Regions from separate parts of the Ruegeria sp. YKSF57 genome, predicted to be linked through region 3. Evidence: riboswitches for the same ligand, from Rfam matches in the RefSeq annotation. Region 3 holds a riboswitch; each other region holds the start of a gene.

Region 1 (3,531 bases), on a different contig from region 3:
CGCGGTGGCAAGGATCAGCACCGCCTGCACCCGCCGGACGGGTATGCCCAGCGACGCCGCGGAATCCGAGCCAAAGGTAAAGGCATCCAGCGCGCGGGCGTGAAAACGGCAGATCAGCCAGCCGGCAAAAGCCACAGGTATCGCAAGATACACATCCGGCCAGCGCACCCCGCTCAGGTTGCCCATCAGCCAGAACATGATTCCGCGCGCCTGATCGGCATTGGCGGATTTGGCGATGATGAAGGCCGTCATCGCGTTGAACAGCTGCGATCCCGCAATCCCCGCCAGAACGATCTGCGCCGTTGCCGCCCGTCCGCCACCCGCACCCGCCGCACGGGCCAGGATGGCAACGAACCCAAAAGCCAGCAGCGCACCGTTGAACGCGCCAAAGGACAGCGACAACGCGCCGCCGCCCAATCCGGCGATGGTCACCGCCACCGCCCCGGTCGAGGCCCCGGCAGAGATGCCCAGAATATACGGATCGGCCAGCGCGTTGCGCAGCAGCGCCTGCAGCACCACACCCGCCACGGCCAGTCCCGCGCCGCAGGCCGCGGCGACCAGCGCCCGTGGCAACCGGTAACTCCACACGATCCCCTGATCGATCGGATCGACGGCCAGACCCGCCCCGGCCAGCTTGTTGGCCAGCACTGAAAACACAAGCTCGGGCGCAAGCGCGGTTTCCCCGATCATCGCGCCCGCCAGAACCGCCGCAACCAGCACCGGCACGGCAAGGCACACGGCCCCCAGTACATGCCGGGCGATTGCGGCGATCTCGCTCACTGGCTGTTACCGCCGCTGCTCAACTCCTCGGCCAGATCCTCCAGCGCCGGAATTGCGCGTATGGTGGCATCCATGGCCTGCGCGTCCATGATGACGATGCGGTCGTTCCTGACCGCATCCATCCGGCTGGCCACCGGGTCGTTGCGCAGAAACTCCAGCTTTTTCTCATAGTCATCGGCGGCAAAGCGGCGACGGTCCATCTTGGCGATCACGATGACAGTCGGATTGGCCTTGGCAATGGTTTCCCAGCCCACCGTCGGCCATTCCTCATCCGTTTCGATGACGTTGCGGATGCCCAGCGCGTTCATCATATATCCCGGCGCGCCTTTCTGCCCGGCCACGAACGGATCGCTTTCCATCTCCGGGGACGAGAACCAGAACACGGCGGACACGTCGTCAAGTTCCACCGCCTTCGCCCTGGCAATGGCTGCGGCCTCGCGCGCCCTGTAGTCCGCCACCAGTTCCGCACCCTTCTCGGACGCCCCAAAGACAGCGGCCAGTTCCTCGATCCCCTGATACAGCGTATCGGTCGAGAACATCTCGATCCGCGTCCCGTCGCTGCCGACCGAGTTGTCCTTGCCGACGCAATCGGCAGGCATCACATAGGTCGGAATGCCCAGTTCGCGAAACTGTTCTCGCGTGGCAACGATGCCTTCGGGGCCGACATGCCATTCATATTGCGCCGCCACCAGACCGGGCCGCCTGGCAACCACGCTTTCAAAGCTGGGGTCGTTGTCGGCCAGACGCTCCACCTTGGCGTTCACCTCGGCAAACTCGGGCAGAACCTCGTTGAACCAGACCGAGGTTCCCAGAACCTGCTCGCCCAGCCCCAGCGCATAAAGCACCTCGGTCGCGGCCTGACCGACCGTGACCGCCGACGCCACTGGCGCCTCGAACGTCACCGAATGGCCGCAGTTTTCGATGGTCAGCGGAAAACTTTCGCTGGCGGCCACACTTGCCGCCGACAGAGACAGGGAAAGGCCCACAAGGCCGGTACGCAAAACCATGATGATCGATCTCCATATGTCAATGACCGGAGAACGGGTGAAAGGGCATTGACCAAAGCGACAGACGCATTTCGTCTTCTGTCGGTGCAGGGCGGCGCACGGCCCCCGGCAGGATCCTTTGGCAACCTCCCCGGACAACCCCGTCCGGTGTGTTTCGGTTTTTACCGGCAGGTCTCCTGACTGACGGGTCGTCGCCTGTCCTGTCTTCCCAGACCTGAAAGGCCCAGTGACACGAACGGACAGCGCTCGCCGCCTACAGTTGCGGGGGCAGTTCCGGTTGATGCCGCGCGGCACCTCGGATTCCCTCTTAGCCCTTGCGGGACCGGTACCGCGCGCTTAGTGCAATCCTTACGGTGCGGCAAGAAAATTCTGCGCGCGCCCGGGCTAGCTCTGCAAAAGGTTCAGCACCGCATCGCGCTCTGACAGAACCAGCAACAGCGCCAGATCACCGGGCTCGACCCGATCCAGGATCATCCTGCTGGCCTCGACCGGCGAGGCCGCGCGCAGAACCTGATCCTCCCGCAGCCCGCATTCCGTGGCGGTCTGCCGGATCAGCGCCGGAATCTCGCCCAGCTCACGCCCCCGCAGATACCCTTCCAACTCGGCAGCGACCACCACATCCGGTTGAAACCCCAGCGCCGTTCTGGTGACCTCCCGGATATCCTGGTCCGACCGATCGCCCGCATGGCTCAGCACGATGAAGCGCCGCTTTGCCGACAGCCCGCCCAGCGCCTCGCACACGGCCGCAATCGAATGTGGATTGTGGGCAAAATCGACAAACACCCGCGCGCCGTTAAAGGCGAACTCGTTGCACCGGCCCGGATTGTCACGGGCATCGGGCCTGAACCCGGCCAGCCCGGCGCGAATGGCCTCAACCGGGATCTCCATCGCACGCGCAAGGCACAGCGCCGCCATCGCGTTCAGGATGTTATAGCGCGCCGCACCCCCCATGGTCAGCGGCACATCGCGAACCGATTGAATGACCTGCTCGGCCTGCCCATCGAAGAACACGATCTCTTCTCCACGCAGGAACGAACAGCACTCTCCCCGCTCGCGGGCGCGGCGGATAAGATCGTTTTCCGGGTCCAGCGAGAACCACCAGATCACACCCGGCGTGGTTTCCGCCTCGTCCCGCACAAAGGGATCATCCGCGTTCAGGACCAGAACACCGCCCTTCTTCAACGCGCGGCGCACGGCAAACTTCGCCTGCGCCAGTTCCGGCACCGTGTTGACGCCGTACTGGCCCAGATGATCGTTGGCCACATTCGTCACCACCGCGGCCGAGGCCGCGCGGGTCGGCAGCCCCCGGCGCAGGATGCCGCCGCGCGCCACCTCAAGACAGGCGATCTCAAGCCGACGGTCCCGCAACAGCATCCGTGCACCGCCCGGCCCGGAATAGTCGCCCCGGTCCAGGATATCGTCCCCCACCCGCACGAACTCGGTCGAGGTCAGCCCCGCCACCTGGCCCGACGTACGGGCAATCGCCTCCAGCAGACGGGTCGTCGTGGTCTTGCCGTTGGTGCCGGTGATGAAAGCGACGGGAATGTTGTGCAACGCGCCCCAATCCACCGCGTCGGGCGAGGGCAACGCATCCCAGGCCCATGTCCGGCTGCCGGCGCCGTGACCCAGCGAGATCTCGTCATCGTCGCACAGGATATCGACGCCGTGCTTCTCCGCCGCCTTGATCAGCGCGATCAGGGCCGGGTTGGCCTCACGCTCCATGACGCCCCTGAGGTCGGCAACC
Region 2 (3,531 bases), on a different contig from region 3:
TGACCCGGGCGCCGACCTTCGGCGCCCGAACCGCTTCTGGAAATCAGCCCAGCCGCCGCGACAGGAACGTTCCGTCTGCGATTGATGCCTGGTCCGCGCGCAAGCGCCCGGTCAGCTTTGCATCACCGCCGGTTTGCCCCCATTGACCAAAGTGCACGTGGTCGGTGATCGCGCGGCGCGGCAGCCAACCGGCCTTTTCAAGTTCCGGCCTGTCGTGAAAACCACGGACCAGCCCGACACAAAGATATGCGACGGGTACAACCTCGGCAGGCAGGTTCAGCACCTCTTTCAGCGCGCCATTGTCAAGGATCGACACCCAGCCCACCCCCAGCCCCTCGGCTCGTGCCGCCAGCCAGAAATTCTGTACCGCACAGACCGACGAGAACATGTCCATCACCGGTATATGAGTGCGACCGATCACCACCGGCCCGGAGCGGCTGCGGTCGCAAGTGATGCAGATGTTGATCGGCGCCTCGAGGATACCTTCCAGCTTGAGCTTGCGATAAGTGTCGCGCTGCTCGACCGGGAACATCAGCGCGGCCTCAGCATGGGCCTTGGCAAACAGCTCATGCACCTGCCGGCGCATATCACGGTCCTGCAGGATCAGGAAATCCCACGGCTGCATGAATCCCACCGATGGCGCGTGATGCGCCGCCAAAAGGACACGGCTCAACCGGTCTTCGGGTATCGCGTCCGGCAGGAAATCCCCGCGAGTGTCGCGGCGGTTGAGGATAGTTCGATAAACCGCTTCGCGGCTCGCCTTGTCAAAGGCGTCGGGCGCCATCAGCGCCGGTTCGGTGGTAATGGCCATCGGAGTCCCCTTGGATGGTCCCGCGCCGCCCGCCGTCCACGCAGGCTGCGCCATCCCTTCCGGCCGGTCTTCTGACTCGGGATCTTCCCGCGCGAACCCCTTCCCGGCCAAGGCCAGTGGTTCATGTCCGCACAGTCCCCCTTACAGCGTTGGGCACGTCGCGGGTTTGCACCGCGTTCCCGATTCTCCCGCACGGGCGGGCACCGAAAGGTGGCCGGACATTACTCGGTCACGCAGGCAGGTCAACGAAAAAGGGGCACGGTTTACGCGCCCCTGACATTCCCAATCCGAAGGAGCTTCACCCCTTCTTCAGAACTTCCCGTCCCAGCAGCTCGGCGATCTGCACCGCGTTCAGCGCCGCGCCCTTGCGCAGGTTGTCGCTGACGCACCACAGGTTGATGCCGTTCTCGATGGTCGAATCCTGGCGAATGCGGCTGATGAAGGTGGCGAAATCGCCGACGCATTCCACCGGGGTGACATAGCCACCGGCCTCGCGCTTGTCGATCACCATGATGCCGGGTGCCTCGCGCAGGATATCGCGCGCCTCGTCTTCGTCCAGGAACTCCTCGAACTCGATGTTCACCGCCTCGGAATGGCCGACAAAGACCGGAACGCGGACGCAGGTCGCGGTAACCTTGATCTTGGGGTCGACGATTTTCTTGGTTTCGGCGACCATCTTCCACTCTTCCTTGGTCGAGCCATCCTCCATGAAGACGTCGATATGCGGAATGACGTTGAAGGCGATCTGCTTCTGGAACTTCTTCGGCTCGACCTCGGTGATCGGGTTGTAGACGGCCTTGGTCTGATCCCACAGCTCGTCCATGCCTTCCTTGCCCGCTCCCGACACCGACTGATAGGTCGACACCACGACGCGCTTGATCCTGGCACGGTCATGCAGCGGTTTCAGCGCAACCACCATCTGCGCGGTCGAGCAGTTGGGGTTCGCGATGATATTCTTCTTGGAATAGTCGTGGATCGCCTGCGGGTTCACTTCCGGCACGATCAGCGGAATGTCCGGGTCATAGCGATAGAGCGACGAGTTGTCGATCACGACACAGCCCGCCGCTGCCGCCTTGGGCGCGTAATCCTTGGTCGCGGCCGAACCCACGGCAAACAGCGCCATGTCCCAGCCGGTAAAGTCAAAGGTGGCCAAGTCCTGGGTCTTGATCGTCTTGTCGCCAAAGCTGACTTCGGTGCCCAGCGAACGACGGCTTGCCAAAGCGGCAATTTCGTCCACGGGGAACTGGCGCTCGGCCAGGATGTTCAGCATTTCGCGGCCCACGTTGCCCGTGGCGCCGACGACGACGACGCGATAGCCCATGTCTTGTCTCCTGAGTTAAGGACGCGCGTTCATAGCACCCTTTGTCGCAGAAGAAAGGGGGCAGGCGGCGTATTTGCGTCCCTGACGTCAATTTGAGGCGTGGCGCTGTGTCTCAGCCCCCGGCCAGAAGGCCCTCATAGACCTCGACCAGCGCATTTGCTTCGCCTTCGATATCAAAATGCGTCTCTACATGGGTGCGGGCCGCCACTCCGGACCGGGCCAGAGAATCGCGGTCCGCCAGCATCTCCGCCGCCGCGCCGGCCAGCGCCTGGATGTTGTTCGGGGCCACGACGCGGCCCAGCGACGGGTCGGTCACGATTTCGGAAAACGCGCCCACATCGGTGGCCACCACCGGCACACCGCAGGCCATCGCCTCCAGCGGGGTCAGGCCGAACCCTTCCCATCGCTGGGGGGCGATGAACAGGTCCAGCACCTGATACCATTCCGCGATCCGGTCCACGGTGACCTCGGGCTTGAACAGGATGCGGTGGGCCAGCCCGGCGTCTGCGACCTTCTGTTTCAGATCGTTCAGAAAGCCGGTGTGCTGCTCGGTCGCCCGGCCCATGACAATGCCCGATACATCGTCGAACCGCCCACACAGATCGATCATCGCATCGACAAAGGCATCCGTGCCTTTCTGGTGCCGGATGCGGCCATAACAGCCCAGCAATATCCCGTCGGGCAGCCCCAGTTGCGCCCGCACGGCGGCGCGATCCTTGGGCGGGGTGAAATCCTGCAGGTTGATCCCGTGCATGATCACGCGCGCGTCCCGGTCCAGATACCCGGCGGTCTTGCGCGAGGTCGCCACCACCGCGTCCATCTTCGAGATCAGCCACTTGGTATAACCCGTGTGCCGCCGCTGCGAGGCGCTGGTGAACAGCAGCTTCAGGCGCATCCGGAACACCCCCCGCAAGATCAGACCCAACAGCATTTCCGTGTTCCGCCGTGCATGCCAGACCCTGAGAGGTCGGCGCGGCAGGAACGGTACCTTTGCCAGCGGTATATGCGGGATGTCATCGGGCAATCCGGGGCCGGTGGCGACAATGCCGATCTTTTGGGCCTGCAGAGGAACCAACCGCGCAATAGTCGCCGTCACGCCGGAAAGCCTGCGTTTCAGATTTGGGGCGATGACACGCACGTCTTGCAATTGATGCTCCTGTTCCGGTGGTTTCAGGTCAGTCGACGCTGTCGCGGCTGAACAGGTATACCGCGCAACCAAGGCCAAGCGCGACCGCAAAAAAGCCAAAAATCAGCACGTAAGGCGCAGTCGCGCCCGCCTCCACGGTTGCCGCGTGCATCCGTCCGGTCAGAAACTGCATGATCCCGACGCCACCGATGCCGAACAGGTTCAACAGCGTCACACCTCGCCCGACCAGATGTGCCGGAATGAAGGCGCGTC
Region 3 (3,531 bases):
TGGGCGGTCAGGCGCAATCGGCGGCGGCCACGGCGCTGGGGTTCCGGATGTACAACCCTGACCTGCCCTTTGCCGGGGTGATATTGAACCGCTGCGCCAGCCCCCGACATGAACGCCTGACCCGGTTGGGGATGGAGCGTGCGGGTCTGCCGGTGCTGGGCGTACTGCCGCGCCGGGGCGATCTGACCTTGCCTGAACGGCATCTGGGCCTGATACAGGCGGTTGAACACCCCGATCTGGAAAGCGCGATTGCCGGTTACGCGGCGTTTTTGCGAGAGCATGTGGATCTGGAGGCGATCAAGGCGGCGGCTTCATCAAGCCCGCAAGGGTCCTCGGCGTCGGCGCTGCCATTCCCCCCGGCGCAGCGCATCGCTTTGGCACGGGACGAAGCGTTTTCCTTTACCTATCCGCATTTATTGGAAGGCTGGCGCGCGGCGGGGGCCGAAATCCTGCCGTTTTCTCCGCTGGCGGATGAGGCCCCGGCGGCGGATGCCGATCTGGTCTGGTTGCCGGGTGGTTATCCCGAATTGCATGCTGGCAAGCTGGCAACAGCCGACACGTTCCTGACCGGTCTGCGCAAACATGCCGAGACAAAGCCTGTACACGGTGAATGCGGCGGTTACATGGCCCTGGGCGAAGCACTGATCGACAAGGATGGGGTAGGCCACAAGATGGCCGGGCTGTTGGGTCTGGTCACGTCTTATGAAAAACGCAAGTTCAATCTGGGATACCGCAAGGCGCGTCTGATTGCGCCGATACCCGGACATGGCGCGGGCGCAATGTTGCGCGGGCACGAGTTTCACTATTCGTCGATTGTCGACCAACCGGACGCGCCGCTGGCGCAGGTCTTTGACGCTGAAGGGGTCGAAGGCCCTCAAACCGGCTCGGTACGCGGCAACGTTACCGGCACCTTTTTCCACCTGATTGCGGAGGCTTCGACATGAGCGGCTTTGTCTCTTTCATCGGCTCCGGTCCCGGCGATCCGGAACTTTTGACGCTCAAGGCGGTGGACCGGCTCGGCAAGGCCGACGCGGTGCTGTTCGATGATCTGAGCAGCGGTCCGATCCTGACACACGCGCGCGAGGATGCCGATCTGGTCGGTGTCGGCAAACGCGCCGGTCGCCCCTCGCCCAAGCAGGACCATGTCAGCCGTCTGCTGGTCGATTATGCCCAGACCGGACAGCGTGTCGTACGGCTGAAATCCGGTGATGGTGGTCTGTTCGGTCGGTTGGAGGAGGAAATCGTCGCCCTGCGCGAGGCCGGTATCGACTATGAGATCATTCCCGGCATCCCGTCGGCCATCGCGGCGGCGGCGGCGGCGGGCATTCCGCTGACCCGCAGGCTGACGGCACGGCGGGTGCAGTTCGTCACCGGCCATGATGTCAGCGGCAAGCTGCCTCAGGATCTGAATTTACCTGCCTTGGCCGATGCTGGCGCGACCACCGTCGTTTTCATGGGCAAGCGCACGTTTCCATTGCTGGTCGAGGCTCTGAATGACCACGGGCTGCCGCTCGACACCCCGGCGCTGATGGCCGAATCCGTGTCGACGCCGGACCAGAAACTGCAACGCGCAACGATCGGAGCATTGGCGGAGCAACTGAAATCAGAGGTCGGCACCGCCCCCGCCCTGATCCTTTACGGCCCGTTGGCGGAGTTCGGGGATGTATGAGCTGAACCTGATCGGTATCGGCACCGGCAATCCCGATCACGTCACGTTCCAGGGGGCAAACGCGATACGGGCGGCGGACCTGATCCTGATCCCCCGCAAGGGCGAGAACAAGGCCGATCTGGCTGGACTGCGGGAGGAGATCATCGCGCAAGTGGCGGACGCGGCACCTCAGATCGCCTATTTCGATATCCCCAGGCGCCGCGCCGATAACGGCTATTTACGCGGCGTGGACGAATGGCATGACGCTATCGCCCTGCGCTGGCAGGAGACGATCGCCGGGTTTCCGCAGGCCCGGCAGGTGGCGCTGCTGATCTGGGGTGATCCATCGCTTTATGACAGTTCGCTGCGAATTGCGTCGCGGCTGGACCCGCAGCCGGTCACACGGGTGATTCCCGGCATCACCGCGCTGCAGGCACTGACGGCCGCCCATGCGATTCCGATCAACGACATCGGCGCGCCCTATGTCGTCACGACCGGCCGCCGCTTCCGGGACGAGGGCTGGCCTGACGGTGCCGACAAGGTTGCGGTCATGCTGGACGGCGAATGCTCGTTTCAAAGCCTTGATATGATGGCGTTCGACATTTGGTGGGGCGCGTATGTGGGCATGAAGGAAGAAATCCTGGTCAAAGGCCCTCTGGCGGACGTTGCGGACAAGATTCTTGAAACCCGTGCCCGGGCACGCGCCGATCATGGCTGGATCATGGACATCTATTTGCTGCGCAGGCGCGAAAAATGACCGAATGGGTCGCAAATGGGAATTGCGCGAACGACTGCATCGCGGCTAAATGAAAGGGTCTGGTCCTGCCGGAGAATTCCGGTGCTAAGAGGGAATTTGGTGCGGCCATCCCGGTGGTCAAATCCAAAGCCGCCCCCGCGACTGTAAGCGGTGAGCTTCTGTTCAACCAGCCACTCCCGGAACTGTCCCGGGGGGAAGGCGAACAGAGGCACCGACCCGCAAGCCAGGAGACCTGCCAGGCAAGAAACGAAACACCGGCCGTCGGGTGCGGCGGCTCAGGAGGACTAAAATGACGACCAAAACGCTCAAGGCATCTGCTGCCGGTTCGGCCTTCCTTCCGGCTCTGTTTGCTGTTGTTCTGGGTCTGGGGATCATCACCCTGACCGGCCATGTTCAGGCGTCCGCCCTGCACGACGCCGCTCATGATGTGCGCCACTCAACCGGCTTCCCCTGCCACTGACCCATGTTCAGTCGCATTCTGACCAGCGCGTTGTTCGCTGGCGCTGCAGCAGGGCTGATCACCGCCCTGCTGCAGCTCGTATTTGTGCAGCCCGTCCTGCTTCACGCTGAACTCTACGAGTCCGGCGAATTGGTGCATTTCGGAGCAGCCGCCGTTTCGGCACATCCGGATCTGCCGGGGTTCGACCTGATGCGCGATGGGCTGAGCATCGTGTTCACCATGCTGACCTATTCCGGCTATGCGCTGGTGCTGGTGGCCCTGATGTCGATGGCAGAACGGATGGGCCATGAGGTCAATGCCCGCACCGGCATCCTGTGGGGGTTGGCGGGCTTCATCACTTTCCACTTCGCGCCCGGACTGTCCTTGGCGCCTGAGGTGCCCGGTGTGGCCTATTCCGACATCACCGCGCGCCAGATCTGGTGGACCGGAACCGTGGCAGCGGCAGGTGTCGCCATGTGGCTGATCGCGTTCGGTGGCAATCTGATCAGCTACCTGATCGCGACCGTGCTGCTTTTGGCGCCGCACCTGATCGGAGCCCCCGAACCCGACAGCTTTACCGGCCCGGTTCCGACCGAACTGGGCGCCCTGTTCGCGGCGCGCGCCTTTGGTGTCGGTATGGCCGCCTGGGTTCTGGTGGGCACGTTTGCCGGATATTTCTGGCAGGCC
Region 4 (3,531 bases), on a different contig from region 3:
CGGCCAGATCTCGCAACACTGCCAATGGATCGGCGCCTTCGGCATATTGCGCACCCAGTTCGGTCAATGCCCCCGCCGCATCGCCCCGCAGGATCATGTCCATCAGGTCCAGAACCCGACCCCGGTCCGCCAGCCCCAACATTGCACGTACCTGATCCGCAGAGGTCTCCCCGGCGCCATGCGAGATCGCCTGATCCAGAAGCGAGGTCGCATCCCGGGCCGAACCTTCAGCTGCGCGGGTGATCAGAGCCAGTGCGTCGCCAGCGATCTGAGCTCCCTCCGATTCGGCGATCATGCGTAGCAGGCCGATCATATCTTCGGGTTCGATCCGACGCAGATCAAAGCGCTGGCAACGAGACAGAACTGTGACCGGAACCTTGCGAATTTCAGTTGTCGCGAAAATGAATTTCACGTGCGCCGGAGGTTCTTCAAGCGTCTTCAGCAGCGCGTTGAACGCGCTGGTCGACAACATGTGAACCTCGTCGATAATGTAAATCTTATACCGCGCGCTGGCAGCGCGGTAGCGGACGCTGTCGATGATCTCGCGAATGTCGCCAACACCGGTCCGGCTTGCTGCATCCATCTCCATCACGTCTACATGACGGCCTTCCATGATCGCAACGCAATGCTCGCACTGACCGCAAGGTTCAGTTGTCGGCTTTCCGTTTCCATCCGGCCCGATGCAGTTCATGCCCTTGGCGATGATCCGTGCGGTAGTGGTTTTACCCGTCCCGCGAATGCCGGTCATGATAAAAGCCTGCGCAATCCGGTCTGCTTCAAAGGCGTTTCTTAGTGTCCGCACCATCGAATCCTGACCGACCAGATCGGCAAAGGTTTCGGGGCGATATTTTCGGGCAAGAACCTGATAGGGTGCGGGTGCGGTGTCGGTCATGTCTGCTCTGCCGGATTCGTCTTAAAACCGCAGCGTAGTGTGCCGCGATGCCCGCGTCCACAGCAGCAGGTCCGATTTTGGTTTGGATTGCTTGCAAGCCGGGGTAAAACACTCAGGCATCGATTGGAGAATGCAGATTTCAGCGTGTTGGTTGTGTGGGAGCTAATCGTGTCACAACTGGTGATATTTGGGCTGCAGGTGGGCGGAGGCACATTGGCTATCTGCCAGATGCCGGGCCGGAGCGGAGACTATCCTTCTGACCTCGACACCATTGCCGACTGGAAACCGGGCCTAGTGATTTCGATGACGACAGAGGTCGAAATGATCCAAGACGGCGCGCGCAGTTTCGGCTTGGATATTCAGGCGCGCGCCTGCCGATGGGTCCATTTGCCGATCGAAGATTTTGGTATCCCGCCCAGTCATGTCCAGGCGAAATGGGCCGAGACCAGTGCGTCTGCGCGGCAGGCACTTGCGGGCGGTGGTCGGATTTTGATCCACTGTCGTGGCGGTTGCGGAAGATCGGGAATGGCTGCGCTGAGGTTGATGGTCGAATGTGGTGAACGACCTTCGGATGCGCTGAAACGGCTACGCGCCATTCGCCCCTGCGCCGTCGAAACCGAACCCCAAATGGATTGGGCGCTGAAAGGGCAGATGGTGGCAGACCGGCCCTGAGGCCGGGCTGAGGGCTATTTTTTGCGTTGGCGTTCTTTCAAAGTGGCGCGTGGCAGGCGGTTTCTGCCGCCCGGTTGCCCTGCGGAACTGCTTCGAGGAACGCGCAGGGCATCTGCTTGATCCAACCCGAGGGAAAAACGGTCCGAGAAGAGTTCAATAGAGCGTCTTCAATCTGGTTCAGGCGTTCGCTATCCGCCTCGTCATTCACACCGCAGAATACTCGAATGCGAGAATGATCGGCGCGGAATCTGGCATCGCACCCAGTGGCACAATGTTCAAGTGCGCAGCTTCCGTCGATCTCGAAGTCATCTGCAGTCAATGGCTTTGCCGCAGATATCGCCTGTGCCAGTTTTTTACCCATTTGCGCCAATGCCGGGCAGGGTTTACCGGTTTTCTGGCACACTGTTGCCGTGAACAGGTGCTTGTCGGTTTTCCAAATCATGTCGCGCCCTCCGCGCTGGTGACGAGGACAACGGACGGGAAGGACAGCAAGCAGCTATCGGACCCTGTCCCGGACACCCCGCCCGAGTTCGAGTTTCAGTTCCGATGGCAGGTCTCCTGACTTGCGGGTCGCTGCTTTGCCGACCTTCCCAGCCCTTGGACCAGTGGCATTTCGGCTTCGCTCGCCGCCTACAGTTGCGGGGGCAGTCGCGGAATTGGTTCTGGAAGAACCGTACCGTGTTCCCTTTTCATTCCAACCGTGAACGCGGCCGGAAACCATCGCCTAATCGCTAGCGGGCGCACAATTTTGGGTCAAGACGAATCCTGCGGTTCAAGCACCTTTGTCGCGCCGGGCGGGTTTACTGAATTTGTTTAGACGTCGACATCTTGCTCAAGCGGCAAGGCACGTTTCTTAGGGTCTCCGAAGATCGCCTTGCCCGGGCCAACTGCCACCCGCCCTGGAGCAGTATGAACACAGTATCTGCCGCGAATTCTGGCTCGGCCACTCCAAGTCGCCTTGCGTGATGTGCGACTTCGGTTATCCAACCCTCGTACAAGTGATAGGCATGGTTGCGGAATATATTGTTGTCCGGCCCTTCGAACAAAGTAGCGGAAATCGGGCAGGTATCCCACTGACCTGATTTGTCGAAAAGTTTCGCTATCTTGTTGCAAAGAGTTGTGGCCCCGGACTGGAAATCTTCCGCAGGCTCAAATGACGCGGCAATAAGACCAAGCATCGCATCGGACGCCCAAGTAGCGGCCGCAAGCGCCAGATCGGCCTTTCCATTCGGGAAATGGTGATACAGCGATCCTTTGGGTGCGTCAGCCACGGAAAGAACTTCGTTCAGCCCGACCCCGTGATAGCCCGACCTCTGGAAAAGGTCGGCCGCAGCCCGAATCAGGCGCTCTTTTGTTGGCAAAGGACGTTCAGTCATTTGCGTGGATTATTGACAGCACTGGACCAATTGGTCCAGAGATCAGGACTAGACCGACCGGTCTAGGGGGCGCGGAGTTAAATATGCAGGACCAGGTGTCAGCTGAAGACCTTCTTATTCACTCGGGCGACTACCAACTGTCTGCCCGCCTCTTTCATGCGAAAGAAAAGCCAGAAGTTACGGTCGTGCTCAATGGGGCGACCGGTGTTCCGAGGGACTACTACAGACATTTCGCATCGTGGCTGGCCTTAGAACGCGGAATTGCTTGTCTGACGTACGATTACCGGGATTTCGGCCACTCTTTGACCGGCAACCTAAAGAAATCCAAGTCATCCATGACCGATTGGGCATTGGTCGACATGCCCGCGGCTCGGACGGAAATGCGTCGTCGGTTCCCAAATTCAAAGCTTTGGGTCATCGGGCATTCGATTGGCGGGATGCTCGGTCCTTTGCAGCCTGGCATCGAAGAAATCGACAGAATGATCTGTGTCTGTTCAGGGCTGGTACAACATCGCGATCACCCTTGGCCTTATCAAGCGCTCGCCAGAATGTTTTGGTTCGGGCATGTTCCGCTGCTGGTTAAGAGTTTGG

What was found. Region 3 has a riboswitch for cobalamin ahead of AC2FLX_RS12895 (CbtB domain-containing protein). Riboswitches for the same ligand answer to the same signal wherever they lie in the genome.
Region 1: linked by a shared signal. The riboswitch ahead of AC2FLX_RS13870 (ABC transporter substrate-binding protein) and the one ahead of AC2FLX_RS12895 (CbtB domain-containing protein) in region 3 are both predicted to bind cobalamin.
Region 2: linked by a shared signal. The riboswitch ahead of bluB (5,6-dimethylbenzimidazole synthase) and the one ahead of AC2FLX_RS12895 (CbtB domain-containing protein) in region 3 are both predicted to bind cobalamin.
Region 4: linked by a shared signal. The riboswitch ahead of AC2FLX_RS17385 (hypothetical protein) and the one ahead of AC2FLX_RS12895 (CbtB domain-containing protein) in region 3 are both predicted to bind cobalamin.

The regions. Positions count from the first base shown of each region.
Region 1 covers NZ_JBXWQW010000030.1:17,964-21,494, forward strand. The annotation lists gene AC2FLX_RS13865 (FecCD family ABC transporter permease) at 1-780, opposite strand, end outside; gene AC2FLX_RS13870 (ABC transporter substrate-binding protein) at 777-1,787, opposite strand; cobalamin riboswitch at 1,937-2,129, opposite strand; gene AC2FLX_RS13875 (Mur ligase family protein) at 2,172-3,531, opposite strand, start outside.
Region 2 covers NZ_JBXWQW010000021.1:11,654-15,184, reverse strand. The annotation lists gene bluB (5,6-dimethylbenzimidazole synthase) at 44-811, opposite strand; cobalamin riboswitch at 856-1,034, opposite strand; gene AC2FLX_RS10510 (aspartate-semialdehyde dehydrogenase) at 1,110-2,132, opposite strand; gene AC2FLX_RS10505 (glycosyltransferase family 4 protein) at 2,245-3,279, opposite strand; gene AC2FLX_RS10500 (MFS transporter) at 3,308-3,531, opposite strand, start outside.
Region 3 covers NZ_JBXWQW010000027.1:24,789-28,319, forward strand. The annotation lists gene AC2FLX_RS12880 (cobyrinic acid a,c-diamide synthase CobB) at 1-944, shown strand, start outside; gene cobA (uroporphyrinogen-III C-methyltransferase) at 941-1,669, shown strand; gene cobF (precorrin-6A synthase (deacetylating)) at 1,662-2,405, shown strand; cobalamin riboswitch at 2,449-2,659, shown strand; gene AC2FLX_RS12895 (CbtB domain-containing protein) at 2,695-2,865, shown strand; gene AC2FLX_RS12900 (CbtA family protein) at 2,869-3,531, shown strand, end outside.
Region 4 covers NZ_JBXWQW010000045.1:19,685-23,215, forward strand. The annotation lists gene AC2FLX_RS17375 (DNA polymerase III subunit gamma/tau) at 1-892, opposite strand, end outside; gene AC2FLX_RS17380 (protein-tyrosine phosphatase family protein) at 1,061-1,564, shown strand; gene AC2FLX_RS17385 (hypothetical protein) at 1,602-2,006, opposite strand; cobalamin riboswitch at 2,096-2,301, opposite strand; gene AC2FLX_RS17390 (TetR/AcrR family transcriptional regulator) at 2,365-2,940, opposite strand; gene AC2FLX_RS17395 (alpha/beta hydrolase family protein) at 2,919-3,531, shown strand, end outside.